Regions from separate parts of the Pantoea alfalfae genome, predicted to be linked through region 2. Evidence: predicted binding sites of a transcription regulator. Region 2 holds the regulator's gene; each other region holds the start of a gene.
The links. Region 2 encodes ArgR, which controls arginine synthesis, uptake and breakdown. Its sites were predicted from a motif close to ANTGAATAAAAATACANT; they were not measured.
Positions count from the first base shown of each region.

Region 1 (10,569 bases), 1.0 Mb from region 2:
TCCTCGCGCATCTGCTGATGCCGCATCGCGCGCAGCTGCCTCAGCAGCCGGAAGACGCCGCCATGGTGCTGTTTACCTCCGGCTCTGAAGGCAACCCTAAGGGCGTGGTGCATTCGCATAAAAGCCTGCTGGCGAACGTCGAGCAGATCCGCACCATCGCCGACTTCACGCCGCGCGACCGCTTTATGTCTGCGCTGCCACTGTTTCATGCGTTTGGTCTCACCGTCGGGCTGTTCACGCCGCTGATGACCGGCGCCCAGGTGTTCCTCTATCCCAGCCCGCTGCACTATCGCATCGTGCCAGAGCTGGTCTATGACCGTAACTGCACCGTGCTGTTTGGCACCTCAACCTTCCTGGGTAACTACGCGCGCTTTGCCGCACCCTATGATTTTGCCCGCCTGCGCTATGTGGTAGCGGGTGCGGAAAAGCTGCAGGAGAACACGCGTCAGCTCTACATTGAGAAGTATGGCATTCGTATCCTTGAAGGCTACGGCGTCACCGAGTGCGCGCCGGTCGTGGCGATTAACGTGCCGATGGCGGCGAAGACGCACACCGTGGGACGCATTCTGCCGGGCATGGATTCACGACTGATGTCGGTGCCAGGCATTGAGCACGGCGGACGTCTGCAACTTCGCGGGCCGAACGTGATGAAAGGCTATCTGCGGGTCGAAAATCCTGGCGTGCTGGAAGCACCGGTCGCTGACGATGGCGAAGGCAACATGGAAGCGGGCTGGTACGACACCGGTGATATCGTCAGCTTCGATGAAGGCGGTTTTTGCCAGATTCAGGGTCGTGCCAAACGCTTTGCGAAGATTGCCGGTGAGATGGTATCACTGGAAATCGTCGAGCAGATCGCTCTGAAAGCGTCACCGGACAAACAGCACGCCGCCTCGCTGCGCCCGGATGGTCAGCGTGGTGAGGCACTGGTGCTGTTTACCACCGATGCGGAGCTGGCGCGCGACAGGCTGCAGAAAGCCGCCCGCGAGCTGGGTGCGCCAGAGCTGGCACTGCCGCGTGATATCCGTGTCATGAAGCAGTTGCCGCAGCTGGGCAGCGGTAAACCCGACTACGTTACCCTGAAAAAAATGGCGGAAGAGGAGCAGGCATGAGCCTTGATCGTAATGCGCCGCTGATGTCGCGTGGCATGATCGCCGTGATTATCGCCCAGTTCTTTTCGGCCTTCGGCGATAACGCGCTGCTGTTTGCCACGCTGGCTGTGCTGAAAAGTCAGTTCTATCCCGAGTGGAGCCAGCCGGTATTACAAATGCTGTTTGTCGCAGCCTACATTCTGCTGGCGCCGTTTGTCGGTCAGGTGGCGGACAGCATGGCGAAAGGGCGGGTGATGATGCTCGCCAACAGCCTGAAGCTGCTGGGCGCGCTGGTGATCTGCTTCGGCTTCAATCCCTTTGTCGGCTACACCCTGGTGGGCGCGGGCGCAGCGGCCTACTCGCCGGCCAAATATGGCATCCTCGGTGAGATCACCCACGGCGAGAAGCTGGTGAAAGCCAACGGGCTGATGGAGGCCTCGACCATCGCCGCCATTCTGCTTGGCTCGGTGGCGGGCGGGATGCTGGCTGACTGGCATATTCTGGCGGCGCTGGGGATCTGTGCACTGACTTACGGCATCGCCGTAGTCGCGAACCTGTTTATCCCGAAACTGCAGGCGGCACGTCCGGGGCAGAGCTGGCAGTTCGGCGTGATGACGCGCAGTTTCTTCAGTGCCGCTGCGCTGCTGTGGCGTGACGCAGAGACGCGCTTCTCGCTGCTCGGCACCAGTCTGTTCTGGGGCGCTGGCGTGACGCTGCGTTTCCTGCTGGTGCTCTGGGTGCCGGTGGCGCTGGGCATCAATGACAACACCACGCCAACCACCCTGAATGCCATGGTGGCGATCGGCATTGTGATTGGCGCGGCGGCGGCGGCGAAGCTGGTCACGCTGGAGACCGTGCGTCGCTGTATGCCAGCCGGTGTGCTGATTGGCGTGATGGTGGTGGTCTTCGCGCTGCAGCATTCCCTGATGAATGCCTATCTGGTGCTGATGCTGATTGGTGCGCTGGGCGGTTTCTTCGTGGTGCCGCTGAATGCGCTGCTGCAGGCGCGCGGCAAAGAGAGCGTCGGGTCAGGCAATGCGATTGCGGTTCAGAACCTGGGCGAGAACAGCGCCATGCTGATCATGCTGGGGCTCTATACGCTGGCGATTAAGGCGGGAGCACCTGCGGTGGCGACGGGCGTCGGTTTTGGCGTGCTGTTTGCGCTGGCGATTACGGTGCTGTGGCTATGGCGACCGGCTAAGCGGTAACAAATTCGCCGCCTCTCTCCGGCTTACGCGGGAAGAGACGGCGTGAGGCTTAGCGACGGACGGCAATCGCTTCGATTTCGATCTTCACATCTTTTGGCAGACGCGCCACCTCGACACAGGAACGCGCCGGGAAGTGAGCCTCATGCTCGGTGAAAAACGCTTCATAGGTCGCGTTGACCGTGGCGAAATCATTCAGGTCCTTCACGAACACCGTGGTCTTCACGATGTCACCCACCTTCAGACCCGCGGCTTCAACAATCGCCTTCACATTTTCCAGTGACTGACGTGCCTGTGCGGCAATGTCATCTGCCACCTGGCCGGTCGCCGGATCCACCGGGATCTGGCCAGAGGTAATGATCATGCTGCCCAGATCGACACCCTGAACATAGGGACCGATAGCGGCAGGGGCTTTTTCAGTACTGATTTCACGAGACATCATGGCTCCTTTGATTATGTCGTCAGGCGGCGATGCCGCCGGTATTGCCCATTATAAGGTCGGGCAGGGCGATTACCAGTGACCCAGCACCACATGGCGGGCGAACTCTTTCTCGCAATATTTGCACTTCAGATACACATCGTCGGCGCGCTGCTTCACGGCAAAGCTGGAGAAGACCGGCTCGCTGCGGCTGATGCAGTTGCTGTTCGGGCAGGTCAGCACCCGTTCAACGTGATCCGGCAGCGTCGGGGCGATCTTCGCCACCACTTCATAGTCGTCGATGCGGTTAACCGTGGCGTGCGGCGCATAGACCGCCAGCTGATTCACCTGATCGTCGGTGAGAAAGGTGTTCTCAATCTTGATCAGATCTTTGCGGCCCATCTCGCCCGACGGCAGATTCAGACCGATGGTAATGCGCTGATCGGTTTCGGTCAGCCGGAACAGAGAAAGCAGCTTAAAGCCGATCTGCGCCGGAATATGGTCGATGACCGTGCCGCGTTTGATCGCTTCGACCTGCAGTTTGTTGTCCTGCGTCATGGGGGGGTCTCCTTACAGGGCGAGTTCGCTGTTTAAAACCAGTGCCAGCAGAGCCTGGCGCGCATAGATGCCGTTACCCGCCTGCTGGAAATACCAGGCATACGGAGTTTTATCGACATCGGTGGTGATTTCATCGATGCGCGGCAGCGGGTGCAGCACTTTCATGTTGTCGCGCGCTGTGCTGAGGTCGGCAGCGCGCAGAATGAACTGTGCTTTGACGTTGGCATATTCGGACGGGTCGAGCCGCTCTTTCTGCACCCGCGTCATGTAAAGGATATCAAGCTGCGGCATCACCTCTTCAAAGCTGTCATGCCGTGACCAGGCGATGTTCTTCTCATCCAGCATATCGGTGATATAGGCTGGCATCGCCAGCGCATCGGGCGCGATGAAGAAGAAGCGGTTGCCGTCAAACTTTGCCAGTGCCTGCGTCAGGGAGTGGACGGTACGGCCATATTTCAGGTCGCCGACCATCGCCACATTCAGCTGATTAAGACGGCTCTGCGTCTCCTGAATGGTGAAGAGATCGAGCAGCGTCTGGGTCGGATGCTGGTTCGCGCCGTCACCGGCGTTGAGAATCGGGATGCCGCCGGAGAATTCGGTCGCCAGTCGCGCCGCGCCCTCCTGCGGATGACGCATCACGATCGCATCAACGTAGGTACTGATTACTGAAATAGTGTCGGCCAGCGTTTCGCCTTTCTTGCCCAGCGACGTATTACTGCCGTCGGCAAAGCCCACCGCTGACGCGCCGAGGCGATGAATGGCGGTTTCAAACGACAGGCGGGTACGGGTCGACGCCTCAAAGAAGCAGCTGGCGATCACCTTGTGCTTCAGCAGTTCCGGCTGCGGATGGGCTTTAAGCTTTGCGGCGGTGTCCAGTGCCAGTTCCAGCTCTTCACGACTGAGGTCGTTGATTGAAATAATGTGCTTGCGATATAGCGGGTTAGCCATAGCTCTCTCCTCTGCGCGGCCGGATTGCGGACAAAAAAAAGCCCCTGCTTAAGGGGCTTTTTTAAGATCGGGTCGATGACCGAAAGAAACAGCAGCGCCGCCTGCGGTCAGGCGTGATTGAGCGTCAAATTGTCCGCTGTGCTGTCGCATATTTCCTCCGGCAAATTGGGCCGCATTATACCCGTTCGCGGTGGGTCAGCAAGAGGAAAACGTTTGCGCCTCTGGAGCGGATCGGTCAGCGCTGGCCCAGCGTGGCCACCATTACCGCTTTAATCGTGTGCATCCGGTTCTCAGCCTGGTCGAACACAATGCTGTGTGGTGATTCGAACACCTCGTTGCTCACTTCCATGCCGTTGGGCAGATCGTACTGTTCCGCCATCTGCTGGCCCAGCGTGGTCTGATCGTCGTGGAAGGCGGGCAGACAGTGCAGGAATTTAACCTGCGGGTTGCCGGTCAGATCGAGCATCGCCCGGTTAACCTGATAGTCACGCAGCAGCGCAATACGCTCGGCCCACACCGCTTTGGCTTCGCCCATCGACACCCAGACATCGGTGTAGATAAAGTCAGCGCCTTTCACACCGTCGGCAATATTGTCGGTGAGGATAATTTTCCCACCGGTCTGCTGTGCGGCTTCCCGGCACTGCGCCACCAGTTCGTCCTCTGGCCAGCAGCTCTTCGGTGCCACCAGACGCAGATCCAGACCGACCTGTGCGGCGGCTTCCAGCATGGTGTTACCCATGTTGTTGCGCGCATCGCCCACATAAACCAGTGTCATTTCGCTGAGTTTTTTGCCTGGCAGATGCTCCTGCATGGTCAGCAGGTCAGCCAGCAGCTGGGTTGGGTGAAACTCGGTGGTCAGACCGTTCCACACCGGCACACCGGCGTGTTCTGCCAGCGTCTCCACCAGCTCCTGACCGTAACCGCGATACTGAATGCCATCGTACATGCGGCCCAGCACCCGCGCGGTGTCGCGCATTGACTCTTTATGGCCGATCTGACTGCCACTCGGGCCAAGATAAGTCACGTTTGCACCCTGATCGTAAGCGGCAACTTCGAAAGAGCATCGGGTACGGGTCGAGTCTTTTTCGAAGATGAGCGCGATGTTTTTGCCTTTCAGATACTGCACTTCGCTGGCGCTTTTTTTCGCCTGTTTCAACTCAGCGGACAGGGAAAGCAGGTGATCAATTTCGGCGGGAGTAAAATCCAGAAGCCTGAGGAAATGGCGTTGATACAGTTGGCTCATACAACACTCCGGTAATCATCAAAATGAATTAAAATTCAATCTAACCGTATGAATATGCATTTTCAAGCCTGGAGCTAAGAAACTTTTCGTTTTGTGTAGTGGCGCGACAGGCAGTGTGGGAAAATAATTGATTATTGCCGAACTCAGAGAGGACATTGTCATGGCATATGAAGCATTACTGGAAGAGCAGCAGGAAGAGACGCGGCAGATTATCGAAGAGCTGCTGGAGGATGGCAGCGATCCTGATGCGCTCTATACCATCGAGCATCATCTCTCATGCAATAATTTTGATTCGCTGGAAAAAGCGGCCGTTGATGCGTTCAAGCTGGGTTATGAAGTGACCGAGCCGGAAGAGCTGGAGCTGGAAGATGGCACCACCGTGATGTGCGTCGACATCATCAGCGAATCTGCGCTGAAGCCTGAACTGATCGATGTGCAGGTTGAGCAGCTGGTGAACCTGATTGGTAAGTACAACGTCGACTACGACGGCTGGGGCACCTATTTTGAAGACCCTGATGCTGAAGATGAAGACGAAGATGACGACGCCATCGAAGATGAAGATGATGATGGTATTCGCCACTAAGTAGCCGGGGCGGAGAGTTCTCCGCCTGTCACTTCTGCCACCCCTTTTCTGACATCATGAATTACGCACCCTTACTCGAACCGATCTATCAGTTTCTGCACTGCCGCACGCCACAGGCCTGGATTGATGAGGCGCGCAAGCCGGAAAACCTGACCCTGCTGTTAACCGACCATCTGGTGTGTGAGCTGAAAGCCGCCCAGACTGCGGTGTGGCTGATCCGCAAATATGTGGCCGACAAACCCAGCGGCGACGCTATTCTGGCGTGGCTGAAACCCTATGAAGATTTTATCTTCCGGGAAGATGGCGACAGCGACTTTATCAACGCCCATAAGAACCTGACGAAACGCATCATTGTGCGCAATGCGCTGCCGTGGGCGGATGAGCTGGTGGAGAAGATGGTGCTACTGATTAAAGAGGAGCTGCATCACTTCTATCAGGTCTGGGAAATTATGCAGTCGCGCGGGCTGGTCTATCAGAAGATCACCTCCAGCCGCTATGCTAAATCGCTGTTGCGCGAAGTGACCACCCATGAGCCGGAGACGCTGGTGGATAAGCTGATTTGTGGTGCTTACATTGAGGCGCGATCCTGCGAGCGTTTCGCCAGTCTGGCGCCGTATCTTGATGATGAACTGGCGAAGTTCTATATTTCGCTGCTGCGCTCAGAGGCGCGGCATTATCAGGACTATTTAACGCTGGCGGCGCAGATTGCCGGTAAGGATATTGCGCCGCGGGTGCAGGCGATTGGCCGGGTCGAAGCAAAGCTGATTAGCGAGCCGGACACGGAGTTGCGTTTTCACAGCGGCGTACCTGCGTGGTAAACCCCTGAGGACGCCCTGGCCAGGGTGTCTCTTTTTCCGAATGCCTGACCGCGTTTATTTCTCTTCCGTGCAGCGTGGTCTCATATAATGTGCTGTGTAACGCTTTAATTTAAGTAACACTGACGTACAAAGATATTTTGTGCCACCTATCACATAACGGTTTTTTTACGCTGACTTTCTGAAGTTAAATAAATATAGCCCCGGAGTCAGTGCGGGATTGTTATTTTTTTAAGCAAAACCCGACTCGCTACCCTTTTTAACAGAGGGCAGCGAGTCGGGTTTTTTTATGGGTTAACGGAACCGGGTCACCCTTATTGTCATGGCGTGACGGATTTTTACTATCGCCAGGGGAAGGATTTAAAAATGAAAGAAAAATACTATTTTCATTTATTTTTTTCACTATTGCTGCTTTTTTTTGGGGGGAGTGTTAAGGCGTCTGACATTCACGCCCCCTCCGCGCAGAATAAATTATGGGGTGACGCGGCGCTCGATTTCAAACTGCGCAACCATTGGAAGTATCTCAAGGAGGACGAAGCACAGCCCACCGCGGTTCACAATGCCTGGGGCCAGGCCGCGACAGTCGATTTTCGTTCCGGTTATCAGTGGGACCTGCTTGGATTTGATACGACTTATACCCGCGCCGTACGCCTGGGGTCAAGCGACTACTTCTCCACGCGCGGTCTGCTCTATGACAGCGGTGGTAACATGGAGAAGCGGGATGCCCACGGCTTTAGCAAGTTCAGTCAGCGCTATCTTAAGCTAAAGCTCGGCAATCGCAGGCTACGGTTCGATGGAAAGGCAGGCTGGCAGGAACTGAAAAATATCGGCGTGCTGACGACCACGGATCGCCTGTCGCGCAACAGCTATGCTGGCTATAGCGGAGCACTGACGTGGCAGAATGCCCGGCTGGATCTTGCTTTCGTTAACAAAACCATACGGCATGATTCAGGAAAAACGCTGGCGTTGCAAACCCAGGCCAGACAAAAAATTGACGCCATTTACACCGCTGCGCTGCGCTACAAAGATGAACGTCACGCGGTTGCCTACGCATTCGGCGAGGCTGAGCGCTATCAGCGCCGCCATGTGATTGAGGCGGGCTACACCCTCTCGCCATACTGGTCACTAGGCGCGCAAATCTATGGCAGCCAGGCGCTGGAGAAATATAGAAGGATGCCCGCCAGCAAGAGAACCTTTGATAAACAGGCGTGGCACTATGTCGGGGAAACGACCTGGAAGCATGGCGCCTGGACGCAGAGACTGGCTGCTGGCTGGACATCGGCTCCAAAGGAGAGGGCGGTGGGATATTATGCCCGGCCCCTGACTAAAAATACCCGGGGACGTTTCACGTCACTAACTTCGGCGGGCAAAGACTATATGCGCGATAGAGAGCTGGCACTGGTTTCTCTGAGTCAGTATGAAATTACAAAGGGGATCAGTACCGGAATACAGCTTAATTATGGCCAGTTCCATTATCGTAATAATCTTGTGCGAACCGGCGAGGTTTCATTAATTAATCAATTCAGTAATCAACATCCCACCTTCAAAAATCTGACGCTATTCACGCTGACCGGTTATGGCTGGTCATATAAAAACAGTAAAGAGACCCCGCATCTGAATAATCAGGGGAAAACTCAGCGTTCCCGCAGTTTGTCCGCTGAAGTGGTTGTTCAATATAAATTCAATCTTTTTTGATCCGGAGAATAAAAATGAAGATAAAATTTAAAACGCTCATGTTAATAGCTGTCATCTCCGTCAGCACTGCCGGCTCCGCCTGGGCCGCAGATGTGATGCTCTATGTTACCCGGCATGGAAAGACCATGTTTAATACGGTACATCGCGCGCAGGGATGGGCCGATACGCCGCTGACGGCTTCCGGTGCAGCTGTTGCAGAGCAACTGGGAAGGGGATTGCAGCCGTTACCCTTCGTCGCGGCCTGGTCCAGCGATTCGGGACGGGCGAGAGAAACCGCGCAGCTGGTAATGAAGAACTGGAAACACCCGCCTGTGCTGAAAGAGCTGAAAGGGCTGCGCGAGGTGGGATTTGGCCTTTATGAAGGCGATCTGAATAAAAATCTGATTAACGCTGCCGCGCATCAGGCGGGCTATGCTTCTGATACCGCACTTCTGGAAGCGTTTAGCGCCGGTAAAATTCGTATGGATGGGATGATCGACGCGATTCATGAGGCGGAAGCCGCAGGCACGCCATCGCTGGCAGGTATTAAATCCTCCGGCCAGGCCGAAACCTATCAGCAGGTAGCTAAGCGCATGATGAAGAGTATCACCACAATCGCGAAGCAGGCGCAGCAGCAGGGCGGAGGCAATGTGCTGGTGGTCAGCCACGGTATGGCTATCACCACTCTGCTGCAGGCGCTGGGCGATACTTCATTACGGGAGCAGCTTAAGAATGCCAGCGTGACGCTGCTGCGCTACACCGATAACGGGCAGTTCAAAATCGAGTCCATCAACGATATGCGTTACGTGGAGCGCGGTTTATAAGGTCTTCAGCATCCGTACTTCGCAGTCGACATGGCCGGTGCAGCCCATTGCACTGTCGATGTGCTCAAAGCCCAGCGACTCATACAGTTTAATCGCCCGCGTCAGGCTGGCGGTGGTTTCCAGATAGCAGCGCCGGAAGCCGTGGTTGCGCGCATGCTCCATCGCCCGCAATGCCAGTTCGCGCGCCAGACCCCGACCGCGCACCTCTGGCAGAAAGTACATCTTTTGCAGTTCGCAGATATCGGGCGCGCTGCAGGCGAGCGGCGCAACACCGCCACCGCCGACCACCTTGCCCTGATACTCAACAATCCAGTAGGCGCTCTGTTCGGCACTGTAGAGCTCAAACAGCTGGTCGAGCTGCGGATCGGAAACGGTGTAGCCCTTGTCAGCCGTCAGGCCGAACTCGGCGGAAACATCACGGATCACCTGGGCGATATGCGGATTATCGGCGGCCGTAATTGGCCGCACCTGGAGGTCAAAATGCGGGATGGTACTGGTCGTCATCATCTCTTCCGGATTTGTACGAGGTCAATAAAAAAGCCGGGCAAGCCCGGCTTTATGAATAAGCTGTCAGCTACGACGCTTACAATGCCGCAATGACCGCCTGCTGTTCAATCAGTTTTGCTTTTGATTGTTGCAGGTCTGCCACGCGTTCGCGCTCTTTCGCGACGACCGCTTCCGGCGCGCGCGACACAAAGCCTTCGTTTGCCAGCTTGGTCTCAATCTTCTCGATCTCGACATCCAGCTTAACCAGCTCTTTCGCCAGACGCTCCAGCTCGGCGGTTTTATCCACCAGATCCGCCATCGGGATCAGCAGTTCTGCGCCTTCAACCAGTTTGGTCACCGACACCGGGCCTTTCTCGCCCGCAGGCAGAATGGTCAGGCTTTCCAGACGCGCCAGACGCGACAGGAAGTTGCGGTTAGCTTCAACGCGACGCAGCGCCGCAGGCGAGCAGTCACGCAGCAGCACATCCAGCGGCTTGCTCAGCGCGATGTTCATCTCGGCACGGATATTACGCACCGCGACGATCGCCTGCTTCATCCACTCAATATCCGCTTTCGCTTCGGCATCTTCTTTCGCCGCATCGTACTGCGGGAAAGGCTGCAGCATGATGGTGTCGTCGCTGATATTTTTCAGCCCCTTCACGCGCTGCCAGATGGTTTCAGTGATAAATGGGATAATCGGGTGTGCCAGACGCAGCAGCGCTTCCAG
Region 1 is NZ_CP082292.1:3,492,861-3,503,429, reverse strand. Features, by position in the region: gene aas (bifunctional acyl-ACP--phospholipid O-acyltransferase/long-chain-fatty-acid--ACP ligase) at 1-1,109, shown strand, start outside; gene lplT (lysophospholipid transporter LplT) at 1,106-2,296, shown strand; gene ridA (2-iminobutanoate/2-iminopropanoate deaminase) at 2,346-2,732, opposite strand; gene pyrI (aspartate carbamoyltransferase regulatory subunit) at 2,805-3,269, opposite strand; gene pyrB (aspartate carbamoyltransferase) at 3,282-4,217, opposite strand; gene argF (ornithine carbamoyltransferase) at 4,453-5,460, opposite strand; gene rraB (ribonuclease E inhibitor RraB) at 5,621-6,043, shown strand; gene miaE (tRNA isopentenyl-2-thiomethyl-A-37 hydroxylase MiaE) at 6,100-6,861, shown strand; gene K6R05_RS16370 (OprD family porin) at 7,186-8,553, shown strand; gene K6R05_RS16365 (histidine phosphatase family protein) at 8,679-9,356, shown strand; gene K6R05_RS16360 (GNAT family N-acetyltransferase) at 9,351-9,860, opposite strand; gene K6R05_RS16355 (valine--tRNA ligase) at 9,940-10,569, opposite strand, start outside.
Region 1: a site for ArgR is predicted at 5,483-5,500, ahead of argF (ornithine carbamoyltransferase). Genes of this name have one in related genera too.

Region 2 (10,569 bases):
GTCAATCTGGGTAGAGGACAGCGACGGCGTTATGGCGCGCTGATTCTGTTATTTGATGAAGCGGAAGAGGAGCTGGAAGGCCGGCTGCACTTTAATGTCAGATAATACATCAGATGAAAAAAGGCCCCGGCGAGCGGGGCCAAAGGGTTCGTCATTAATCTGACGAGGAATTACTTATAAAGCTGTGCGGTGATGTGATAGTTATCACCGGTACGCGCCTCGATCACTTTATAGGCGCTGGCACCCTGCTCATCCGCTTTCTGTGAAAGCTCTGCGCGGTAATCCATAGGTGATCCCGCGGTTCCACTGATGGTCACGGTACCCGCAGGCTGCAGATTCTGCGCCTGATCGCCGGTTACCAGCTGTGCGGCAGAAGCGCCGAACGCAATAACGGAAAGCAGACTGACTGTAGCAATGGTTGTTTTGATATTCATGATTATCTCCTCATTACATTCAACAACCTGCGGTTACTCGTAAGGGCGGGTCGTCGATATTTGTTATGCGCCTTCAGACGTCATCACAGTTAATTATTTATAAAGCTCAGCGGTGACATGCCAGGTGTTGTCCTGGTTGTTTTCAATGATGCGATAGTGGCTTGCGCCCTGTGCATCTGCTTTCTCTGACAGCACCTGACGGATATGCGTCTGGTCGCCGTTACGTCCACCGATGCTGATGGTCTGATTCATGGGCTGCAAACCCTGCGCCTGTTCATTCGATACCAGGCTGGCGGCGCTGGCACCCACTGAGAACAGGGACGCCAGACTAAGAGCAGCAATTGCTAATTTAGTTTTCATGGTCAACTCTCCTGAAGATTTTGCTTCAGCTCTCCGGAGCGCAAAAAGGCGCGTCAGACAGAAAGCTGCTGGCATTATTGGGTTTAGTTATACAACGCGGCGGTAGCGTGATAATTGCCGTTGTTGTAAGCCTCGATCACGCGATAGGCTTTTGCGCCCTGCTGATCCGCTTTGTCACTGAGCTTCTGTTTGATATCCATCGGTGAACCCGCGACGCCGCTGACACTGATGGTGCCGACAGCCTGCAGATCCTGTGCCTGCGCGGCATCAATAGATTCTGCTGCTACTGCACCAAATGAGAGTGCAGAGAGAATGCTTAGGGTAGCGATGGTAGTTTTTACGTTCATAGATATTTCCTCGTCGTCTATTTTTATCTTTCTAGTTAGTGTGATTTGCATCACGAAAAGAAGTATAGAACTAATAACGATAGAAATTAATACCCGGCTAATAATGTTTTTTTGTGATTCTTTATCCTTATGCCTACTTTTAATAACTTAACGTTATAAAAACAGCATAAAAAATAGCCTTTACGACGATTTTAATTACAAAAACAGTGAGATAGATCACTTTAGCGTTTAGTGCGAAACTATGAAGCGTATTGGGCTGGAGTTTGATCTGGATCCGGGCAATGGTGCCGGATCAGTGATGTAAAGCAGTGTAAAATAGCGCAGAAGGTTAAGCAGAGTAAACGAACTGACCAGGAGTCAGGTGTATTGAATCAGGCTTATCAGTATTAAACAGCGGAGCAGTGTGACGCAAAACTATGGGCAGAGAGAACAAACTGACGACCTGGGGCAGGATAGCAGGCCGTCAGTCAGCGGTCAGAGTTCCTGTTCAAACAGGTTGAGGATCGCGCTGTGCAGCTGCTTAACCGTAAAGTCGCGCGCACGGGTAATAAAGATTGTGTCATCGCCAGCGATCGTGCCAAGAATCCCATGCGCTTTCCCCAGCGAATCCAGCATACGTGCAATCAGCTGTGCTGCGCCCGGACTGGTATGAATCACCACCAGCGCATCGTTGTAGTCGATATCCAGTACCAGGTTTTTTAACGGGCTGGTGGTGGTCGGCACGCCCAGTTCAGCGGGCAGGCAATAGACCATTTCCATCCTGGCATTACGGGTGCGTACTGCGCCAAACTTGGTCAGCATCCGCGAGACTTTGGACTGATTGATATTTTCAAAGCCCTCATCCTGAAGCGCCTGAACAATTTCGCCCTGGGAACTGAATTTTTCTTCTTTTAATAAGGCCTTGAAAGCCTTGATCAGATCGTCTTGTTTCGATGGGTTTCGCATAGGTTACCAATAAATAGAGAGAATAACCGCGCATCCGCCCGCGGCAGAGTGGTGATTATGCATTTAAATGCATTTTTATGCAATCGGTCGATTGATGAGCAGAGTTCGGGCGGCTAGCGGGCGGCGATAATAGCAAATAAATTCGCTCAGACCAAAACCCCCGTCACAGCCCCGAAAGGCGAAGGTTGCAAAGTTGTTATATTATTGGTGGTGTAGTATCAGAAGTAGTAACAGAAAACGCACACAGCCGTTCTCTGTCTGACGACGGCAAAGTTGTCGGTCATTCAGGCGCAATGATAAGTAACTTTTGAATCCGGCGAGCAAGTGTGAAAACACGTAGAATTAACAGCGGATATTTATCATCGCCTGAGCAGTTGATTAAGGTCTGACACAGATAGAATTTCGGCCCATCTCTGCCCCACCTTAATAAGGAGTTAAGAATGAAAGTTGCCGTTCTCGGTGCCGCTGGCGGCATAGGCCAGGCGCTCGCACTTCTGCTCAAAACCCAGCTTCCCGCAGGTTCAGAACTCTCACTGTATGACATTGCGCCGGTTACGCCTGGCGTTGCCGTTGATCTCAGCCACATTCCTACTGCTGTAGCTATTGAAGGTTTTAGTGGAGAAGACGCCACGCCTGCCTTACAGGGTGCCGATGTGGTACTGATTTCTGCTGGCGTCGCACGTAAACCCGGTATGGATCGCGCGGACCTGTTTAATGTAAACGCAGGCATTGTTCGTAACCTGATTGAGCAGGTTGCCACCACGGCCCCTAAAGCGCTGATTGGCGTGATTACCAATCCGGTCAATACCACTGTTGCTATCGCGGCAGAAGTGCTGAAAAAGCACGGCGTTTACGACAAAAACCGTCTGTTCGGTGTAACCACGCTGGACATTATTCGTGCTAACACCTTTGTGGCCGCGCTGAAAGGTAAGCAGCCGGATCAGGTGGAAGTGCCGGTGATTGGCGGCCACTCTGGCGTAACCATTCTGCCGCTGCTGTCACAGGTCAAAGGCGTCAGCTTCAGCGATCAGGAAGTGGCTGATTTAACCAAACGCATTCAGAACGCCGGCACAGAAGTGGTGGAAGCTAAAGCGGGTGGCGGATCGGCCACGCTGTCGATGGGCCAGGCGGCTGCACGTTTCGGTTTATCACTGGTACGTGCGCTGAAGGGCGAGGCGAATGTTATAGAGTGTGCTTACGTGGAAGGCGAGGGCGAATATGCCCGCTTCTTCTCTCAGCCGCTGCTGCTCGGTAAAAACGGGATTGCTGAACGCAGACCAATTGGCACACTCAGCGCTTTCGAACAACAGGCGCTGTCAGGCATGCTCGATACGCTGAAGAAAGATATTGCTCAGGGTGAAGAGTTCGTTAAGCCGTAACTGACGGATCAGACTTGCAATAACGCCCGGCTTTGCCGGGCGTTTTCATTACAGGCCGCCAGATTTGAAGGCGCGGGCTGCGGGCGTACCGTTGCTGGCAGGGAGCTTCTTGCCCAGGGTTTCCATGCGCATCTGGAATGGTGGGAACGGCATTTCAATACCGTGTTGTTCAAATCCGAGCAGAATCAGCTGGTGCAGTTCATGACGCAGCGGCATACGGTGCCCCATCTCTGCAGCATGTACCCTGATCTCAAACAACTGAATCCCCTGCTGCAAATCGACGAGGAAGGCTTCCGGCTGTGGCGTATCAAGCACATAACTGCAGCGCTCAGCCGCCTGAACCAGAATGGTGGTTACCTGTTCACTGCTGACTTTGGCCGGGGCCGGGATGGTGAGCACCACACGCGTTACGGAATCGGACAGCGACCAGTTAATAAACTGCTCGGTGATAAAGGCCTTGTTTGGCACGATGATCTCTTTGCGGTCCCAGTCGGTAATGGTGGTAGCACGCGTATTAATACGAGTGATGCTGCCGGTCAGGTCGCGGATCGTCACAGTATCGCCGATACGAATGGGCTTTTCGAACAGGATAATCAGACCGGAGATAAAGTTGGCAAAAATCTCCTGCAAACCAAACCCGAGTCCCACACCCAGTGCGGCAACCAGCCACTGTAGCTTCGACCATTCAATACCAATCATGGAGAAACCAATCAGCCCGCCAATCAACAGCAGCAGATATTTGGTCAGTGTGGTAATGGCGTAACCGGTACCCGGCGTCAGATTAAGATGCTGCAACAGTGCCAGCTCAAGCAGCGCGGGCATATTGCGCACCAGCTGAGTGGTGATGATAAACACCAGAATAGCAATCAGTACTGAACCAAGGGTGATGGGCTGAATCGACTCCACGCCCTGTACGGACGTACTGACATCCCACAGCTGAATATTCTCCAGGAAGCCGAAAGCCGAGTGAATTTCTGACCACAGCACGATCACCGAGACCAGGGCAATCAGCGTCAGGATAGAACGCACCAGCCGCAGCGACTGCGCACTGATCGCATCGAGATCAATCACCGGTTCTTCGATTTCAATCGCGTCGGTATTCAGCGCGCTTTGCTCTTTCTCTTCTTCACTACGCGCCCGGTTAGCCAGCATATCGGCACGGCGCTGACGGGCGCGGTCAAAACCAAGACGGCGACGCTGAATCAGCATCCAGCGCCGGATAATGTGATAGATAACCAGCAGCAGGAACCAGATGGCGACTGAGGTTTCCAGTCGCGCCAGCAACGCCTGCGCGGTCGCCAGATATCCCACTGCGGAGGCGAGGGCAGCCATCAGCGGCATGGCGATCATCAGGTTCCACAGCATCCGGTTCACCATATTCTCGCCATTCCCCTCTTTATCGAGATAGAGCGGAATACCGGATCGCTTCAGGCTTACCGTAACAATGCTGATTGCTCCGCAGATCAGGATGAAACAGAGGCGACCCAGCGACGAGGAGAACTGCCGATCTTCCAGGTTGCCAAAGGCGATCAGCAGCATAATCAGCGGCACAATCAGGCCGATGCTCAGCGAGTAGTAGCGCATGGCGCGCGCTACCCGGTTCTGCGGCCAGCGGAAATGCACAATGAACAGACCATTCGGGCGGGCAAAGGCGGCACTGATCATAAATGCCCACAGCAGCGGCAGCGTGGCGGTAATGCCATCGCCAATCGCCACGGCGATAGGGTAGGGCCAGGCGTTCTGCAAGCCGTAACCCAGTGCGCCCCATAACACCGGCAGCGGCAGCGCCACCAGAATCGACCAGAACACGGTACGAATAGTCAGGCGGAAACGATCCTGGGTGACCTTGCCGACTTTGCTGGCAGAACGTTCAAGAAAGGCATTGAAGTGGCGGCGCGAACTGATGCTGAAACCGACCAGCAGCAGGGCACCAATAATCGGCAGCACCGAGTTGCGGCTGGTAAACATCATCGCCATGGCTTTGCCAAGCTGGCCCAGCGTATCCAGCGACAGCAGGCGGGAAAGATCTTTAGCCAGATCCAGCGGATAACTCAGACCGATCGGACTGACGTCAGCGGTCCAGAACAGATAGCGGTGCGTCGCGTCTTTGACTTCCGTCAGCGCATCCTGCAGCTGGGTGTTGCCGACCTTGAGCTTAGTGATCTCCAGGATCAGGGTGTCACAGCCGGAGATCAGGGAGTTGAGCAGTTCACGCTGGGTGCGTAGCTGCGCATCAAGAATACGCTTCTGTTCTGCAGTGAAGGGCTGACCATCTGCCTGCCGTCCTTTGCGCAGCGTCTCCTGACGCTCCAGCAGATCTTCGTAATAGAGACGCTGTACGCGAAGCTGTGCCATCTCATTATCAATCTGCTGAGACTTAGGCATCTCTGGCAGACGCGCGACCTGCGCCCGAAGCGCTTCGCCCAACAGATTAGAGGCGCCCAGCCACTGCGACTGTTCTCTCAACGTAGAGAGCGCCTGACGGACCTGAATAATCTGGTTGGTGGCCAGCCGCTGCTGCGATGCCACCAGATCCATACGCTGCGCCTGCTGATTCAGCGCAACAGAGAGTTCGCGGTTAACCCGAAACTGATCGCTAATCGCCGGCGGCAGATCGCCGCTATTTTCCGCCAGTTGCTCGGTGCGGGCGAGAGCGACTTCCGCTTCACGTTGCCGCTGATCATTGAGCTGGTTGCGCAGTGCCTGCAGATAGTTATCAAGCTGCGTCGCTTTACGCTGGTGAACTTCAGCCCGCATCCGCGCCAGTTCCTGACGGTTATTGGCGGAGAGCTGGGCCAGCTCAAGTTCATCAACGAGCGCTTTATTTGCGGCGCTTTCCGCCTGGCGAGCGGCCAGTTGCAGCTGGCCCTGTGGTGAACTGGTGCTGACGCCCTGCAGCCGGCGTTCACTCTCCGTCATCGCCCGGCGCGCTTCAGTCTGCTGCTGCGGCAATTGCGACAACGAATCGCTGATTTCCCGCGCCCGATCCTGCTCCTGGCGTGCCTGACGACCCTCTTCCAGCAACTGGCTGCTGACCTGCAGAATCTCCTGATCCAGCTCGGCGCTGCTCATGTTGCTGCGTACGGTTTTTCCGCTGTCGCTTAGTGTGGCGATCTGCTGACGCAGTTCGCGCGCCAGACGCGGAAAGTCATCAATCACCTGCTGATATTGCGCCGCGCGCTCCAGCGAGTCATCGCGTTCGGAGAGGAAGTTTAAGGCAGCTTCAATCGTCTGGATCTGTTCCGCCTGGGATGGAGAACTTTTGGCCGATTTTATCTCTTCCAGCTGCTGTTTGAGCTGGCTGGCATCAGGAAGGCTGGCCGCGAAGGCCGGGCTGCTGAGCCACAGGCTCAGCAGCAGGAGGAGAATCGAACGCACAGAGGACACTCAATTTAGTCGATGATGACGTCGGAAATGTCTGTCGCAACCGGCAGCACAATCGCCAGCGGTTGACCCAGACGGGTTTTGCTTTCTGCTTCCAGACTTTCAGCCAGTTTGACGCGACCAGGCGCGAACAGGTTGATGACCGTCGAACCGAGTTTAAAGCGACCCATTTCCTGTCCTTTCAGCAGTACTACCGCACCTTCATCATCCGCTGCCGGATAGTGCCAGCGTTTGATCACACCTTCACGCGGTGGGGTGATGGTGCCCGCCCAGACGGTTTCAATGCTGCCGACAATCGTCGCCCCCACCAGAATCTGCACCATCGGTCCGATATCCGTTTCGAAATAGCAGATGACGCGCTCGTTACGGGCAAACAGATTGGGAATATTACGCGCGGTCAGCGGGTTGACTGAATAGAGATCGCCAGGCACATAAATCATCTCACGCAGGATACCGTTGCACGGCATATGCACGCGGTGATAATCGCGCGGAGCCAGATAGGTGGTGACGAACTCACCATCCACAAATTGAGCGGCCATCCGCTCATCTCCCGCCAGCAGAGCATCGATGGTGTAGTGATGACCTTTAGCCTGGAAAATCTGATCGCCATGAATATGGCCGAGCTGGCTGATAGCACCATCTGCGGGCAGGGCGATCAGGCTGGCATCGGCATCCACCGGACGCGCATCGTCTTTCAGCGGACGGACGAAAAAGTCATTAAACGTCCGATAACTGGCGGTATCGGGCTTGCGCGCCTCCGCCATGTCGACTTTGTAAAACCAGACAAAGATGTCAATGACCAGTTTGGTCAACCAACCACCGCGGCGACTGGCGCCCCAACCGGCAAGTTCAGTCAGCCATTTCTTCGGGAGAATATGATTCAAGCCGAGTTTTAAACGATCAAACACCTTAGCCTCCTGGCTATTTCAGGACATGGTAAAAAGGGGGCGGATTGTAGCAGTGCCCCGTTCAGATGGCGACTATACCTGATTTCCGGCACGCTGCACGGTCCGGACGCATGATCGGAATCTGCTTCGCAAAATGCAGCGGCTTATCCGCTCAGACGCGGTTATACCGATTAACTTTCACCCTCAGGGAAATTTTTACGCGTTTTTACCTGTGCCATGCTCTCCAGAATACGGTGGTAGTTATCGAAACGGGATCGGTTGATTTTTCCCTGTTCGACCGCTTCACGAATCGCACAGCCGGGATCGCTGCCATGTTTACAGTCACGGAATTTGCAAGAGCCCAGGAAAGGGCGGAATTCAACAAATCCTCGGGTAACCTGTTCCGGTTCCAGATGCCATAAACCAAACTCACGCACACCAGGAGAATCAATCACGTCGCCGCCGTGCGGGAAATGATACAGGCGCGATGCGGTTGTAGTGTGCTGGCCTAAGCCTGAGCCATCCGACACTTCTTTAGTGAGAATCGCGACCTGCTCTTCTTTATCGAAGCCGAGCAGGGCGTTCAGCAGGCTCGATTTGCCGACGCCAGACTGACCGGCAAAGATACTCACGCGGTCGGTTAAGGCCGCTTTCAGATCGTCCAGGCCATTTTTCGCCCGGCTGGAGACCATCACCACGCGATAGCCAATATCACGATAGATATCCATCTGCTGATCGACTAAGACGCGCGCTTCGTCATCCAGCAAATCGGTTTTATTCAGGACCAGTAAGGGTTCAATGTCCAGCGTTTCGCTGGCCACCAGATAGCGATCGATGATGTTCAGTGACAGTTCCGGCAGGATTGCAGAGACGATGATGATCTGGTCGATATTCGCCGCCATCGGCTTCACGCCGTCATAAAAATCGGGGCGGGTTAATACGCTGGTGCGTTCGTGCACCGCTTCAACTATGCCTTTGCCGCCGCTGGTCGCCGGACGCCACAGCACGCGATCGCCTGTGACCAGCGAACGGATAGTCCGGCGGATATTGCAGCGGTGGGCGACGCCTGCACTATCTTCAACATCAGCATGCATGCCAAAACGACTGACAACGACCCCATCTGCAGCTTCACCAAACAGGTTGTCATCCGCTTCCGGACGCTCTTTGCGCTGGTTGAGACGGCGATCGTGGTTAGCGCTTACGCGGCGTTGTTGGCCCTTCGACAGTTTATTTTTACTCACTCACCCTCACAGCGTTAGCCAGATTTCGCCCGGCTGGGCAAAACGTCTATGATACACCTTATTCATCGTGAATGACGACTACCGCAACCGCAGGAAACAGCATGGCTACTGGAAATGAACAGAATCTGATCTGGATTGATCTTGAGATGACCGGACTGGATCCGACGCACGATCGTATTATTGAGATTGCGACCCTGGTGACGGACGCCAACCTGAACATTCTGGCGGAAGGGCCGGTCATGGCCGTCCATCAGTCCGATGCGCAGCTGGCGCTGATGGATGAGTGGAATGTCCGCACCCACACCAACAGTGGTCTGGTTGCGCGAGTGAAGGAAAGTCAGATTGACGATCGCGCAGCCGAACTGGCGACCATTGAATTCCTGAAACAGTGGGTGCCGGCTAACACGTCGCCAATCTGTGGCAACAGTATCGGGCAGGATCGCCGCTTCCTGTTTAAGTATATGCCTGAGCTGGAAGCGTACTTCCACTATCGTTATCTGGATGTCAGTACCCTGAAAGAGCTGGCTCGCCGCTGGAAACCGGAGATCCTGCCTGGCTTCAAAAAAGGCGGAACGCACCAGGCACTGGATGATATCCGCGAGTCGGTGGCGGAGCTGGCCTACTACCGCGAACACTTTTTGCAGCTTTAATCGACGACGGGTGCGCATGAAATCACCAGGTTGCTGATTTAATCAGCAAACGCGCTGAAAGCGAAAAATTTTGCTTTCAGACGCTTGCAGCAGCAACGATTTCTCGTATAATGCGCACCCCGTACCGGTGAAGAATTTAGTATCGGTACAAAGCGCGGGAATAGCTCAGTTGGTAGAGCACGACCTTGCCAAGGTCGGGGTCGCGAGTTCGAGTCTCGTTTCCCGCTCCAGATTTTTAAAATGTAAGCAGTAACCTCTTTGCGGGAATAGCTCAGTTGGTAGAGCACGACCTTGCCAAGGTCGGGGTCGCGAGTTCGAGTCTCGTTTCCCGCTCCAGTTTTATAAAGCAGTACCCTTCTATGCGGGAATAGCTCAGTTGGTAGAGCACGACCTTGCCAAGGTCGGGGTCGCGAGTTCGAGTCTCGTTTCCCGCTCCAGATTTTACATCACCCCCTGTTTCAGTTCGTTATATGGCTGTTTTTGGTCGCGTGATTTTAGTTGTCTCCTGAAGGTTATCCACAGCACCACCCCCCATCTTTCATGCCTGTCAGGGCGATCTGTAAATATCTTCTGAACAGAGTTATCCACAGCTTTGTGATTTAACCGCAGCGGTAGTCTCATTATTAAATAAACACAAATTTTTCATAAGTGGTTGATATTTATGTTTATGAAGATATTTCAATTTGTTATTCCACAGTGAAATCAGCGTTGTTGCAGTTGAATGACAACGGCTTTTTATTTTTATTCACAGCATGTGGAAAACGATATCCAGCGGCTCGCTGTTCAATCATGCATCACGCGGTAAACCCTTCTCAACTGCACGAACCAGCCGTTTCTGCTGGGCGGGCTGCACTTCAACTACCAGCTGCTCACGTTTCTGCTGCTGTTGTATCACTGCCCACTGAATATGTTCATCCAGCAGTTCACTCTCACCAAGTCGTT
Region 2 is NZ_CP082292.1:519,829-530,397, forward strand. Features, by position in the region: gene K6R05_RS02520 (barstar family protein) at 1-105, shown strand, start outside; gene yhcN (peroxide/acid stress response protein YhcN) at 171-434, opposite strand; gene K6R05_RS02530 (YdgH/BhsA/McbA-like domain containing protein) at 528-794, opposite strand; gene yhcN (peroxide/acid stress response protein YhcN) at 878-1,141, opposite strand; gene argR (transcriptional regulator ArgR) at 1,616-2,086, opposite strand; gene mdh (malate dehydrogenase) at 2,527-3,465, shown strand; gene mscM (miniconductance mechanosensitive channel MscM) at 3,514-6,843, opposite strand; gene asd (archaetidylserine decarboxylase) at 6,858-7,757, opposite strand; gene rsgA (small ribosomal subunit biogenesis GTPase RsgA) at 7,928-8,977, opposite strand; gene orn (oligoribonuclease) at 9,079-9,627, shown strand; tRNA gene K6R05_RS02570 (tRNA-Gly) at 9,782-9,857, shown strand; tRNA gene K6R05_RS02575 (tRNA-Gly) at 9,888-9,963, shown strand; tRNA gene K6R05_RS02580 (tRNA-Gly) at 9,989-10,064, shown strand; gene queG (tRNA epoxyqueuosine(34) reductase QueG) at 10,415-10,569, opposite strand, start outside.

Region 3 (10,569 bases), 330 kb from region 2:
TTTAATGCCCACCAGACGGTTTTCAACGATATCGATACGGCCAACGCCATGCTTTGCGCCCAGCACGTTGAGTTTTTCCAGACACTGGAACGGACTCAGTTTTTCGCCGTTAACCGCCACAACCCGACCTTTTTCCACGGTTACGGTCACTTCTTCAGGCTGGTCAGGGGCGTCCAGCGGATCGACAGTCCAGACCCAGCAATCTTTATTCGGTGCACTGGCCGGGCTTTCCAGCACGCCGCCTTCGGTGGAGATGTGCCAGGCGTTTTCGTCACGGCTGTAGATTTTTTCCAGCGACGCGGTGGTCGGGATGTTGCGCTCTTTCAGGTAGTCCAGCAGCGCTTCACGTGAACGCAGGTTCCATTCACGCCACGGTGCCACCACTTTGAGCTGCGGTGCCAGCGCGGTGTAGGTGGTTTCGAAACGCACCTGGTCATTCCCTTTACCGGTTGCGCCGTGACACAGCGCATCTGCGCCCACTTTCAGCGCCAGCTCAACCTGGGCTTTAGCGATGATAGGACGCGCCATTGAGGTGCCCAGCAGATAGGTGCCTTCATACAGCGCACCGGTCTGCAGCACCGGATAGACGTAGTCGCTGATAAACTCTTCACGCAGGTCAACCACGTGGCATTCAGATGCGCCGGACTGCAGGGCTTTCTTCTCTACACCTTCCAGATCGCCGCGCTCCTGACCGATGTCCGCTACGAAAGCGACCACTTCACAGCCGCCGTAGTTCTCTTTCAGCCATGGAATAATGGCTGACGTATCAAGACCACCGGAGTAAGCCAGAACGATTTTTTTGATGTTTTGCGTTTGCATTTCGTAATCCTTGAATCAGAGTCGTTAAGCGAGAATCCGGGTGCCAATAGACACGCCGTTAAACAGGTCAGGCAGCCGCTCAGCGTGACGCCAGCTGGCAATATCCACCGGACGGCCCAGCGTACGCGCCGCATCAAGCGCAGCGTGCACTTTAACAATCATGCCGTCAGTAATAATGCCCTGGGTAATCAGCTGCTCAGCTTTGTCGGCGGTCATCTCTTCGATGCGCTGACCTTTGCCGTCGAGAATACCACTGACGTCTGACAACAGAACCAGATCGGCGCCCAGCGTTGAGGCCAGTGCGGTCGCCGCCTGGTCAGCGTTGACGTTCATCAGGTCGCCGCTGTCAGTAATGCCAATGGAGCTCACCACCGGCATATAACCGGCCGCCAGCAGGGTGTTCAGCAAGGCCGGATCTCCCGGCATTGCATGGCCAACATGGCCGAGTTCTTCATCAAACGGGGCGACATTGACGATGCCCGCATCGCCCAGGCAGAGGCCGACCGCGTTGATGCCCGATTTTTTCGCCCAGGCCAGCAGCGTTTTATTCGCGGTTCCCGCCAGCGCACCGGTAATAATGTCAATCTGATCGGCCGGGGTGACGCGCAGGCCATTTTTCTTCATCACCGGCAGCGCCAGCTTTTTCATCAGCTCATCCACCAGGCAGCCGCCGCCGTGGACGATGATCAGCGGACGCTGATGAGCGCTACGATAGTTAAGCAGTGCTTCAAACAAGCGCGCCAGCGCTTCTTCGCTGTCTAACAGCACACCGCCCAGCTTAATAATCAATGGATTAGTCATGGTTTAGTTATCCGTTAAATCAGTGACTGCGTTTCAGGGAAGCCGAACCGGATGTTCAGGCACTGTACTGCCTGCGATGCCGCCCCTTTCAGCAGATTATCTTCGGCTGCTACAACAATCAGATGTTCGTCCTGCACTTCAAAACCGATATCGCAGTAAGGCAGGCCGACAACGGCTTTCAGCGCCGGTACGCCCTTATCGTAGAGGCGCACCAGCGGCTTGTCGTCATAGGCACGATGGAAGACGGCAGCGATATCTTCGCGGCTGACACCCGCTTTCAGACGGCAGGTGATGGTCGCCAGGATACCGCGCGGGAAGCTCCCCAGGTGCGGTGTAAAGATCACTGGCGTACCGAGGTGCGCGACAATTTCCGGGTGGTGACGATGATTAAACAGACCGTAAGGCTGCAGGCTCACTTCGCAGAAGCTGGTCCCGACACTGGCTTTACGTCCGGCACCGCTCACGCCGCTGGTGGCGTTAATAACCGGCCACTGCGCATCGTTTAACAGTCCCGCATCCACCAGAGGTTTCAGTGCCAGCTGAGCCGCGGTCGGGTAGCAACCGGGTACCGCCACCAGCTGCGCCTGCTGAATTTTCTCATGCTGATATTCCGCCAGGCCGTAAACGGCTTTATCGAGCCAGTCGCCATGCTGATGCGTGAAACCGTAGAAACGGGTGTAAAAATCAGCGTCGTTAACGCGGAACGCACCCGACAGGTCGAATACCACACAGCCAGCCTTGAGAAATTCCGGGGCCAGGTCGTGGCTGACTTCGTGGGCCGTCGCCAGGAACACGACATCCACTTTGTCTGCCCACTCCTCCGCGCTGCTCAGCGGCTGCAGTGGTAAATCCACCACGCCTTTCAGCTGCGGATGGAGATCGGACAGGCGCTTGCCGGCATCAGGGCTTTGCGCCGAAACCGCCAAAGCGGTTATGTTGATATGTGGATGGCGATTCAGGAAGGTGGCAAGCTCAACACCAGCATAACCACTGGCACCAACGATCAGCGTATTCAACATCAGGCTGTAACCCTTTTTACAGTCGCACGTTCCGGGTCGCGGCCTTGCCCCGTTACCCACCCTGTCATCTGCAGTGATTTAAGGTTCCCTTGCAGAGGACGTTAATGTATTTTTATTCACTATTACTGCATGAATATGGATACATCCTAACCCAAGGACCGCCAACAGTGAAGACAAAATTACCGCCTTTTATTGAACTGTACAGCCAGTTAATCGCCACACCGTCGATCAGTGCAACCGATGCCGCACTGGATCAGAGTAATGAAACTTTAATCAATTTGCTGGCCGGCTGGTTCCGCGACCTTGGCTTCAGCGTTGAAGTGCAACCGGTGCCCGGCACCCGCAATAAATTTAACATGCTGGCGCGAACCGGCAACGGAGCGGGCGGCCTGCTGTTAGCGGGTCATACGGATACCGTTCCCTTTGACGATGGCCGCTGGACGCGCGATCCCTTTACCCTGACCGAGCACGACAACAAGCTCTATGGTCTGGGCACGGCAGACATGAAAGGCTTCTTCGCCTTTATTCTCGATACGCTGCGCGATGTGGATGTCAGCACACTGAGTAAGCCGCTCTATATCCTCGCCACAGCCGATGAAGAGACCACCATGGCGGGTGCCAAATATTTTTCGGAATCAACGCAACTGCGTCCCGACTGCGCCATCATCGGTGAACCGACCTCGCTGAAACCGGTGCGCGCGCACAAGGGCCATCTGTCCAACGTGATTCGTATTGAAGGGAAATCGGGCCATTCCAGCGATCCGGCGCGTGGCGTCAATGCCATTGAACTGATGCATGAGTCGATCACCCATCTGATGCAACTGCGTAACACGCTGCAGGAGCGTTATCACCATGACGGCTTTGCCATCCCCTATCCCACCATGAATTTCGGCCATATTCATGGCGGAGACGCCGCTAACCGTATCTGCGCCTGCTGTGAACTGCATATGGATATCCGTCCGCTGCCGGGCCTGTCGCTGGGCGATCTGGATGGTTTACTGAACGAGGCGCTGGCACCGGTGAGTGCACGCTGGCCTGGCCGTGTCACGGTGGCCGAACTGCATCCTCCGATTCCGGGTTATGAGTGTCCGGCGAATCATGAGCTGGTGAGTGTGGTTGAGAAATTACTGGGTACGCCAACCGAGGTGGTGAACTACTGCACCGAAGCGCCGTTTATTCAGCAGCTCTGCCCGACGCTGGTCCTGGGTCCGGGTTCCATAAATCAGGCACATCAGCCAGATGAATTTATCGATACGGCATTTATTAAGCCGACCCGGGCGCTTATCAGTCAGGTTGTGCAGCATTTTTGTCACTGATTGACAGTAAATGGGGCATTTCACTGTATTAACAGCAAAATGCCCCCTCATTCTGCGTGAATTAACAATAAGAATAACTTATCCCGCTTCCTTCCCGATAAATTCTGTGAATTTCCGTTAGTTAGCGCCATCTTCAGCGCACTTTAACGCATTTGACGAACGCAACATTACGTGGCTAGATAAAAGACGATGTTATGCCCACCGGGTGATTATCCAGAACGTTTCAGAATGCGGACAGGCGGCAACGGAGCCGGTTCCCTTTAGAGTATCGGGAACACGATGTTGCTGATTTTTTGCTGCCTGAAAGGTCGGGTGTAGAAGTTTTTAAAGACGATAAGGGTGTCAGGGTCCAATGAACGAACAATATTCCGCAATGCGAAGTAATGTCAGTATGCTCGGCAAACTGCTCGGGGATACGATTAAGGATGCACTGGGAGAGAACATCCTCGACCAGGTGGAAACCATCCGTAAGCTCTCCAAGTCATCCCGTGCAGGCAATGATACTCATCGTAAAGAGCTGCTCAATACGCTGCAGAACCTCTCCAACGAGGAGCTTCTGCCGGTTGCACGCGCATTCAGCCAGTTTCTGAACCTCACCAACGTGGCTGAGCAGTATCAGACCATCTCGCAGAGCGGCGAAGGTGAGAACCATCCTGAACTGCTGAAAAAGACCTTTGATACCCTGAAGCAGCAGAAAGATATCAGCGAAACCGACATTCTGGCGGCCATTGAGTCGCTGTCGCTGGAGCTGGTGCTGACTGCGCACCCGACCGAAATCACCCGCCGTACGCTGATTCACAAGCTGGTTGAAGTGAACAGCTGTCTGAAACAGCTCGACCACAGCGACGTCTCCGACTACGAGCGTAACCAGATTATGCGCCGTCTGCGTCAGCTGGTGGCACAGGCGTGGCACACCGATGAGATCCGTAAATATCGTCCGACCCCTGTCGACGAAGCCAAATGGGGCTTCGCCGTCGTGGAAAACAGCCTGTGGGAAGGCGTTCCTGCCTTCCTGCGTGAGCTGAATGAGCAGGTCGAAGAGGCCTTTGGCATTAAGCTGCCGGTCGATTTCGTGCCGGTTCAGTTCACCTCCTGGATGGGTGGCGACCGCGACGGTAACCCGAACGTCACGGCATCGATCACCCGCCATGTGATGCAGCTAAGCCGCTGGAAAGCCACAGACCTGTTCCTGCGTGATATCGGCGTATTGATTTCCGAGCTGTCGATGTCCGAGTGCAGCGAAGAGATCCGCGAGCTCAGCGGCGATCCGGAAGCGCTGGAACCTTATCGCGTAATCCTGAAACGCCTGCGCAGCCAGTTAATGTCTACCCAGTCATTCCTGGAACGCCGCCTGAAAGGTGAGCGTCTGCCGCGTCCGGCCGATTTGCTGGTCTCAAACGATCAGCTGTGGGACCCGTTGTATGCCATCTATCAGTCACTGCAACAGTGCGGCATGGGCATTATTGCCAACGGTCAGTTGCTCGATACGCTGCGCCGCGTGAAATGCTTCGGCGTGCCGCTGGTGCGTATCGATCTGCGTCAGGAAAGTACCCGCCATACAGAGGCGATTGCTGAAGTCACCCGTTACCTGGGCCTCGGCGATTATGAAAGCTGGTCCGAAGCAGACAAACAGGCCTTCCTGATCCGTGAACTGAACTCCAAACGCCCATTGCTGCCACGCAGCTGGGAACCCAGCGATGAGACGCGTGAAGTGCTGGAGACCTGTCGCGTTGCGGCTGAAGCGCCACAAGGCTCTATCGCCGCTTATGTTATTTCGATGGCGAAAACCCCGTCCGACGTGCTGGCCGTGCATCTGCTGCTGAAAGAAGCAGGTATCGGCTATGCGATGCCGGTTGCACCGCTGTTTGAAACACTGGATGACCTGAACAACGCAAACGACGTGATGAGCCAGTTACTGAGCATCGACTGGTATCGCGGCTTTATTCAGGGCAAACAGATGGTGATGATTGGCTATTCTGACTCGGCGAAAGATGCCGGTGTGATGGCCGCCAGCTGGGCGCAGTATCAGGCACAGGATGCGCTGATTAAAACCTGCGAAAAAGCCGGGATTTCACTGACGCTGTTCCACGGACGCGGCGGCAGCATTGGCCGTGGCGGCGCACCTGCCCATGCTGCGCTGCTGTCACAACCGCCAGGCAGCCTGCGCGGCGGTCTGCGTGTGACCGAACAGGGCGAGATGATCCGCTTTAAATATGGTTTACCAGCCGTGACGATCGCCAGCCTGTCGCTCTACACCGGCGCGATTCTGGAAGCGAACCTGATGCCACCACCGGAGCCAAAACGCGAATGGCGCGACATCATGGATCAGCTCTCTGCTGACTCCTGCGCAATGTATCGCGGGTATGTGCGTGAAAATGCAGACTTCGTCCCCTACTTCCGTTCGGCGACGCCGGAGCAGGAACTGGGTAAATTACCGCTCGGCTCACGTCCGGCTAAACGCCGTCCTACCGGTGGCGTGGAGTCGCTACGTGCGATCCCGTGGATTTTTGCCTGGACGCAGAACCGCCTGATGCTGCCTGCCTGGCTCGGTGCCGGTGCTGCCCTGCAGCAGGCGATGGCGGCCGGTCATCAGGATCAGCTGGAAGCGATGTGCCGCGACTGGCCGTTCTTCTCAACCCGTCTGGGCATGCTGGAGATGGTGTTCTCGAAAGCGGACCTGTGGCTGGCGGAATATTACGATCAGCGTCTGGTCGACAAATCACTCTGGCCGCTGGGCAAACAGCTACGCGATCAGCTTGATGCCGATATTAAAGCGGTACTGACCATCGCCAACGACTCGCACCTGATGGCTGACCAGCCGTGGATTGCCGAGTCGATTGCGCTGCGTAACGTCTATACCGATCCGCTCAACGTACTCCAGGCAGAACTGCTGCATCGTTCCCGTGCGCAGGAAGCGCGGGGTGAAGAACCGGATGCCCGCGTTGAGCAGGCTCTGATGGTGACGATTGCGGGTGTCGCAGCAGGCATGCGCAATACCGGTTAATCCTGATCAGGCGCGGCCCCCACTCCGCGCCGCCGGAGAGCAGCAATAGAAAAGTCGGGAATTTCCCGACTTTTTTACGGGATCAGGCAGAGCGGTTAAGCCGCCGCCGCAACCGGACGAACCCCTAACGTGTGGCAGATGGCGTAACTCATTTCGGCACGGTTCAGCGTGTAAAAATGGAAATCTTTCACCCCTTCGCGTGACAGGATTTTCACCATATCCATCGCGATATTCGCTCCCACCATTTTGCGCGTTTCCGGATCGTCATCCAGACCGGCAAACATCGCGCTCATCCAGCCCGGCACACGCACATTGGTCAGCGTGGCAAAGCGTTGCAATTGCTTAAAGTTAGAGACCGGCAGGATACCCGGCACAATTTCCACATCAATGCCGGTGGCAACACAGCGATCGCGGAAACGCAGATAGCTTTCGACGTCGAAGAAAAACTGGGTAATAGCCCGATTTGCGCCTGCATCGATTTTTCGTTTGAGATTAATCAGGTCGGCCTGGGCGCTTTTCGCTTCAGGATGGACTTCCGGATAGGCGGCGACGGAAATATCAAAATCGCCAACCTCTTTCAGCAGCGAAACCAGATCGCTGCCATACATCTCTGGCTTGCCGCTGCCAGGCGGCAGATCGCCACGCAGCGCCACAATATGGCGGATGCCGTTGTTCCAGTAATCCTGAGCGATGGTGCGCAGTTCATCGCGCGTCGCATCAACACAGGTCAGATGGGGTGCGGCTTCCAGGCCGCTGCGATCTTTAATGTCTTTGATAATGCTGTGGGTGCGATCACGTTCACCTGAGTTCGCACCGTAAGTGACAGAAACGAATTTCGGTTTCAGACTGCTCAGGCGGTCAATTGAGGTCCACAGAGTCTCTTCCATTTCGCTGGTGCGCGGCGGAAAGAACTCAAACGACACATTAATTTGCCCGTTCAGTTCAGCCAGACTCTGGTTTAGCGCTTCGCGCTGATTGGCATGAAAGAAACTCATCCTGCACCCTCACTGATTAATAATCGGCCTGAAAACATCTACACGTTTAGACGTCCAGATGTTCAAAATGACGCAATCTCAGTGTGCCGTCAACGTAAAAATGGTCAACTGACGTGATCAATTTTCAATCAACATGAAGGGATTTCAACAGGAAGGAGATAACGCTTTGAAAACAGGCGCCGAAGCGCCTGATGAGGAGGGATTACAGCAGTTGTGCGAGGCGATTAATATCTGACTGAATAGCGCCGGCGGTGACATCCCGGCCTGCGCCCGGCCCGCGGATCACCAGCGGATTATCGCGATACCAGCGGCTCTCAATGGCAAAGACGTTGTCGCACGGCAGCAGCGCGGCCAGCGGGTGCTCCGGTCGCACCGCTTCAACACCTACGCGCGCCTTGCCGTTAGCATCAAAACGGGCAACGTAGCGCAGCACCAGGTCCATCTCCCGCGCGGCTTCCAGCCGCTGCAGCATCTGCTCGTTCAGCTCTTCGCCATTTTCAAAGAAGTGGTCCACAGATCCCTGCTGACAGTTGTTCGGCACCAGCGATTCAACCCGCACCTGATCCGGCTCGATGTTGTAGCCCGCCTCACGGGCAAGGATCACCAGTTTGCGCATCACATCCTGACCCGAGAGATCGGCGCGCGGATCAGGCTCGGTTAACCCCTGCTGCCACGCCTGATCCACCAGCTCGGTAAACGGCACCGTGCCATCAAACTGCAGGAACAGCCACGACAGCGTACCGGAGAAGATCCCGCTAATCGCCAGAATGGTATCGCCGCTGTCGCGCAGATCGCGCACCGTATAGTTAATCGGCAGACCAGCACCAACAGTGGCGTTATAGAGCCAGTGACGCCCGGTTTTGGTAAAGGCATCGCGAATCTGCCGCCAGGTCTGGCTGTCAGACGCACCCGCAACCTTGTTGGCGCTGATCACATGAAAACCGTGGCTGGCAAAGTCAAGATACTGCTGCGCCAGGGGTGTACTGGCCGTGACATCCAGTACCACCAGGTCATCGAACGGGTGAGCACGCATCCACAGGAACAGCGACTCTTCATCGCGCTCCACCGCCTCATCATCAAAGAAGGCGAGTGCACGACTGGCATCCAGCCCGTCATAGCTCAGCAGGCTGCGGCTGCTGTCCGCGACGCCCGCCAGCACAAATTCAAAGCCGGTGCGCGCTGACAGCGTTTCCTGATCGCGGGCAAACAGTTCCAGCCAGCGTGAACCGATATTGCCTTTGCCAAACAGCATCAGACCGATGCGCTTTTCTGCGCGGAACAGTGACTGATGCAGTCCCTGAATCAGGTGCTGGGTCGGCCCGACGCGCAGCACCGCCACCACGCTGATGTGATCTTCTGACTGCCAGATGAATTCAACAGGCTGATCTTTTAACTGCTGCCAGAAGCGATGAGTATGCAGCGGGTTACGGGTAACGCCTGCTCCCACTAGCGCTACCAGCGCCAGGCCGTCGCGCAGCTGCAGATGACCCGGTAAACCGGCGTCCTGTAGCAACGTGAAGGCGCTGTTGACCACTTCGGAGGTATAACAGAGTTGCAGCAGCTGACGATCAGGATGGACGCCAAACGCCAGCGGGCGCAGTTGCGCGCGCTTCAGCAGCAGATCGATCTCTTTGTGCAGGATAGCGAAGTCATGCTGCTCTGGCAGCTGAATCTCAATCAGGCAAACATCATCGTGGCTGGTTACGATGCGCGCCCCGGTCCCTGAAGCCAGCACACGCTCGATGCGGGTTGAGCCCTGCTCTGGCTGATAGCTGCAGCGCAGTTGCAGGTCGATATCGCTGCCAGAAACCGGCTGCAGCGTGCGGGTATGCAGCACCGGAGCAGCCAGGCGAGCCAGCTCACTGGCTTCATCCAGCCTTAACAGCGGCAGCAGACAGGCATCAGAAACTTTGCGGGGATCGGCGCTGTAAACGCCCGCGACATCGCTCCAGATGGTCACGCGTCCTACACCCGCCAGCGCGCCAATCTGCGTGGCGGAATAGTCGGAGCCGTTGCGGCCAAGCAGGACGGTTTCACCGGCATCGTTGCGGCTGATAAAGCCGGTTACCACGATGCGCTTTTGCGGATGCTGCGCCAGCAAAGTCTGCAGCAGGGGCCAGGATTTACCCTCATCCACCTGCGGCTGAGCAGCACGTTCAGCACGCAGAAACTCACGCGCATCCAGCCAGCAGGCCTGCAGATCACGCTGGCTCAGTACCGCTGACATCAGGCGTGCCGACCATATTTCACCGTGCCCGACCACGTCGGCATAGACCGCATCGGTGATCGGCGCATCCAGCAGTACGGCCAGCTTTTCCAGATCGCGGATAAATGCAGTGATTAAGGGTTCGGCGATCTCAGCAGGCAGCAGCGCACCGATTAGCTCGCTCTGGTAGCGCCGTAAAGCCTGTTGCACCTGATGCGCAGAGAGCCGATCGTTCTGGCTCAGCTTCAGCCAGCTAATCAGCTGGTTGGTGGTTGAACCTGCCGCGGAGACCACCATCAGATCGCCCGGCTGGCTGTAGTCCGCCATAATGCTGGCAACGCGCTGATAGCAGCGCGCATCGGCCAGGCTGCTGCCGCCAAACTTGTGCAACTGCCTGATGTTCGGCGTT
Region 3 is NZ_CP082292.1:185,919-196,487, reverse strand. Features, by position in the region: gene K6R05_RS00900 (argininosuccinate synthase) at 1-819, opposite strand, end outside; gene argB (acetylglutamate kinase) at 844-1,620, opposite strand; gene argC (N-acetyl-gamma-glutamyl-phosphate reductase) at 1,635-2,639, opposite strand; gene argE (acetylornithine deacetylase) at 2,807-3,955, shown strand; gene ppc (phosphoenolpyruvate carboxylase) at 4,308-6,959, shown strand; gene metF (methylenetetrahydrofolate reductase) at 7,055-7,954, opposite strand; gene K6R05_RS00870 (bifunctional aspartate kinase/homoserine dehydrogenase II) at 8,157-10,569, opposite strand, start outside.
Region 3: a site for ArgR is predicted at 2,743-2,760, ahead of argC (N-acetyl-gamma-glutamyl-phosphate reductase). Genes of this name have one in related genera too.